DNA from 2 places in the Pseudomonas sp. NPDC085632 genome. Region 1 is predicted to be linked to the other one. Evidence: riboswitches for the same ligand, from Rfam matches in the RefSeq annotation. Region 1 holds a riboswitch; the other holds the start of a gene.
What was found. A riboswitch is a leader RNA that binds a small molecule or an ion and turns the genes downstream of it on or off. The one in region 1 is predicted to bind cobalamin.
Positions count from the first base shown of each region.

Region 2: linked by a shared signal. The riboswitch ahead of cobO (cob(I)yrinic acid a,c-diamide adenosyltransferase) and the one ahead of cobW (cobalamin biosynthesis protein CobW) in region 1 are both predicted to bind cobalamin.

Region 1 covers NZ_JBITSX010000021.1:76,014-78,214, forward strand. Annotated here, with positions in the region: cobalamin riboswitch at 875-1,087, shown strand; gene cobW (cobalamin biosynthesis protein CobW) at 1,186-2,201, shown strand, end outside.
Region 2 covers NZ_JBITSX010000049.1:21,321-23,521, reverse strand. Annotated here, with positions in the region: gene ACIF4X_RS23860 (cobyrinate a,c-diamide synthase) at 1-751, opposite strand, end outside; gene cobO (cob(I)yrinic acid a,c-diamide adenosyltransferase) at 748-1,359, opposite strand; cobalamin riboswitch at 1,439-1,663, opposite strand; gene ACIF4X_RS23850 (hypothetical protein) at 1,827-2,201, shown strand, end outside.

The DNA of each region.
Region 1 (2,201 bases):
TGGGGTTGGGTTTTTAGTCAATTTTTTGGGGTGGATCCGTTGCTGCGGGTGTGGCTGGTTATGGTTCCGCCCTTACGGCGGGTCACTTTTGGCAAACGCCCCAAAAGTAACCAAAAGGTCTGTGCCCTGACGTTCGGCCCGCTCGCTGGGGCTCGGGGTTCCTTCGCTCCGGGATCGATCCGGGGGGCAGCGCCTACGGTTTGCTTCGCTGCACCTCCTCTCGCTGTGTTTGGCTTCGCCAAACGGTCGCTGCGCTCCCACCCCCGGATCAATCCCTCCACTCAGCCTGCCGACGGGCTCCAAGATCAAAAGCAGGCGAGCTGACACTCGGCCTATTGAGTGGTGAGGAGCGGGTGTACGGCGTTATTTTTGTGTTGGATTCGCCCCTCACCCCAGCCCTCTCCCGAGGGAGAGGGAGCCGATTTCTGGGCCTTTCAAAATCTGAGTTCAACGCGGTATCGCACGTCGGCGTACCTCCCCCAAACACCGCGATCAGTCCCCTCTCCCCCCGGGAGAGGGCTAGGGTGAGGGGCTTTTGATCTGGCTTTTGATCTGGCTTTTTTGCCCCTTCGGCAGGCCGAGTGAAGGTGTTCATCCGGGGGTTAGGCGCGCAGCGCCGTTCGACGAAGTCGAACACATCGAGAGGAGGTGCAGCGAAGCAAACCGTAGGCGATGCCCCCGGATGGACACCGTAGCGAGGGAACACTGAGCCTCAGCGAAGTGCCGTACGCCGGGGCAAAGCCTTTTGCTTACTTTTCGGCGTTTGGAAAAGTGAGTCGCTGTAAGAGCGAAACCGCCAGTGGCAGCACCCGCAGCAACGGATATGCCCCCAAAACCAAAACTCAACGCCCATTGACCCACCCTTAGACGATGCGTAGCCTTGCGCCTTCGAGGTTCTTCGGCCGTTGCCGAAGCTAAGAAGGGAACGCGGTCAATGCCGCGGCTGCCCCCGCAACTGTGAACGGTGATGTTCGCTGCCACGCCACTGCCAGCTCAATCGATGAGCCCGCGGGAAGGCGCAGCAAACGCCAGGCCCCGCGCCTGAACGCCGTCAGCCAGGAGACCTGCCTCGTCACAGATTCTCAATTCAACCGGGCGGGGTGATCCGGTGGCGAACTCTCCGGGCACGCACGCGCGTTGCCGGTTCTCGTCCCGTATGCCCGCCGCTTGCCAAAGGGCATACCGATGAAAACACTGGCCAAACTTCCCGTCACCATCGTCACCGGCTTCCTCGGTTCGGGCAAAACCACGCTGCTGCGGCACATGCTCGACAACGCTCAGGGCCGCCGCATCGCGGTGATCGTCAACGAGTTCGGCGAGCTGGGCATTGACGGTGAAATCCTCAAGCAATGCACCATCGGTTGCACCGAAGAAGAAGCCACCGGCCGGGTTTACGAGCTGGCCAACGGCTGCCTGTGCTGCACCGTTCAGGAAGAATTCTTCCCGGTGATGCGCGAACTGGTCGCCCGTCGCGGCGATCTCGACCACATCCTCATCGAAACCTCGGGCCTGGCCCTGCCAAAACCGCTGGTGCAAGCCTTCCAGTGGCCGGAAATCCGTAGCGCCTGCACCGTTGACGCGGTAATTACCGTGGTCGACAGCCCAGCCGTGGCCGCTGGCACCTTCGCCGCGTTCCCGGATCAGGTTGATGCCCAGCGCAAACTTGATCCGAACCTCGACCACGAGTCGCCGCTGCACGAACTGTTCGCCGACCAACTGGCCAGCGCCGACCTCGTCATCCTCAACAAGGCCGACCAGACCAGCCCGGAAGATCTGGCTCGCGTGCGCGCTGAAGTCGCCGAAGAGCTGCCACCCGCGGTGAAAATCATCGAAGCCAGCAATGGTCGTCTGCCGCTGGACGTGCTGATCGGCCTCGGCGCCGGTTCCGAAGAACACATCGACAGCCGCCACAGCCATCACGATCACCACCATGGTGAAGGCGATGACGACCACGATCACGACGCCTTCGATTCGATCTCCATCGAACTGCCGCAAGCCGACGAAAGCCTGCTGCTCGACGCCCTGACGCAACTGGTGGTCAAGCATGGCATCCTCCGTGTCAAAGGTTTCGCGGCGATCCCGAACAAGCCAATGCGCTTGCTGATCCAAGGCGTGGGCACGCGTTTCGACAAGCATTTCGACCGTCAGTGGGGCGCCGATGACGCGCGCGTCACGCGTCTGGTGTTGATCGGTCAGGAACT
Region 2 (2,201 bases), on a different contig from region 1:
AGGCAAACGCTTCATCGCGCGCAACGGCAATGCGCACATCCTTCAGCAGCGGCTCGACAGCGATGATGTCAGGCGCGGCGAACTCAACCGCCGGTGGCAGCGCTACCTCGCAACTGCTGGCGAGAGCGTCGGCAGCGGCGTCGAGACGTACATCGAGGTCATTCAATTCACTGGCCTGGACCAGACCGAGATGGCGACTCGGCAATTCGATACCGGTCTCGCGAGACAACGCGCCATACCAACGCAAACCTTCCGTGAGGCTGCCTTCGAGCAATTGCGCATGACGCAAGGTGCCGACGCGATTGGCGAGCACACCGGCAAACGGCAGGTCCGGTTGATACTTCGCCAGACCCAGCGCCAACGCACCAAAGGTCTGCGCCATGGCCGTCCCATCAATCACGCCAAGCACCGGAACACCGAAATGCCGCGCCAGATCGGCGCTGGACGGCGTGCCATCGAACAGACCCATCACGCCTTCGATCAGAATCAGGTCCGCCTCGGCGGCGGCTTCCCACAACAGACGACGACTTTCCTGCTCGCCGACCATCCACATGTCCAGTTGATACACCGGCGCACCGCTGGCACGCTCAAGAATCATCGGGTCGAGAAAGTCCGGGCCGCATTTGAACACGCGCACCTTGCGCCCCTGATTGCGATGCAAACGGGCCAGTGCGGCGGTGACGGTGGTCTTGCCCTGACCGGAGGCCGGCGCGGCGATGAGCACCGCCGGGCAGTGACGTGGTTGATTCAAAGTTCGACGCCTTTCTGCGCTTTGATGCCCGCCTGGAAGGCGTGTTTGAGCATGCCCATTTCAGTCACGGTGTCGCCCATTTCGATCATTTCCGGCTTGGCCGCACGACCGGTGACGATCACGTGCTGCATCGGCGGACGCGCCTGCAAATCGCTGAGCACTTGATCGAGATCGAGGTAGCCGTGCTTGAGGGCGATGTTCAATTCGTCGAGCACCACCAGACCGATCGAAGGATCACGCAACAGCTCGCGAGAGACCGCCCACGCGGCTTCGGCGGCGGCGATGTCGCGCTGACGATCCTGGGTTTCCCAGGTAAAGCCTTCGCCCATCACGTGGAAACGCACTTGCTCGGGGAAGCGGCGGAAAAACAATTCTTCGCCGGTGCTGTTGCGGCCCTTGATGAATTGCACCACGCCGCACTGCATGCCGTGGCCCATGGCGCGGGCGAGCATGCCGAAGGCCGAGCTGCTTTTGCCTTTACCGTTGCCGGTCAGCACCAGCACCAGGCCGCACTCGTCAGGCGAGTTGGCGATACGTTCGTCAATCACGGCTTTTTTGCGCTGCATACGCGCCAGATGGCGTTCGTCGCGCTCGGGGGAATCAGTCATGGGGAGCTCTCCGTTGAGGCTGGATAACGGCGGGCAGGCACAAGAATAGACGGCAAAAAGCCTGGCATCGCCCACCGTGATGCCGCTGGATGGATCAGGCCGGTCTCCGGGCTCATGAGCGGCGTTGGCCTGACTGCGCGCCTTCCCGCTTGAGCAGTGGCATTCGACGCAGTGTTCACTCATTTACCGTTGCGGGGGCAGCGCCGGGATCGTGGTGGCTCTTCGCTTGAAGACAACCCTCACCGGCTTCCCTGTTTCACTCTGTCGACGCAGGTCACAGAGCACCTGAAACAAGCCGCGAAGGTTAGAGGGTTGGGGGTGGAGCGTCAATTGAAGAGGAAGCCATCGGGCGAATAACTGCCGTCGATCAACTATCTGACGCCAATCTTGTGCCACACTCATACAAATGATATCAAAGAGCCATGCTTTTCCCGAAAAGCCCACCACAACAATAAAGGATGATGACGATGCAAGGCATGATCATCAGCAACCCGCGCCTGGAATTCCTGCGCCCGGTGCTTGAACGCTGGTTTGACTGTATCGACCGTTACAACGCCGTGCGCGGCGACAGCGACACACCTTACTGGCATGACGAGAAAGCCAATCTCGGATTGCTCACAGCGGCGGCGTGGATGGCCGAGCTGGTCACGCTGAACGACACTGCCACGCGTAAACAGAATGAAGAAGGCGAGCGTAATGCCCGCGCCGATCTGTTTCTCGCCGGCGCCGAAGACCGCGCCTTCATCCAGGCCACCCAGCGCTGGCCAAAGGTTACCAACCTCAATCTGACTCAAGCCCTGCTGGACATCACCAACGACGCCAAGCGCATCAGCTATGCCAGC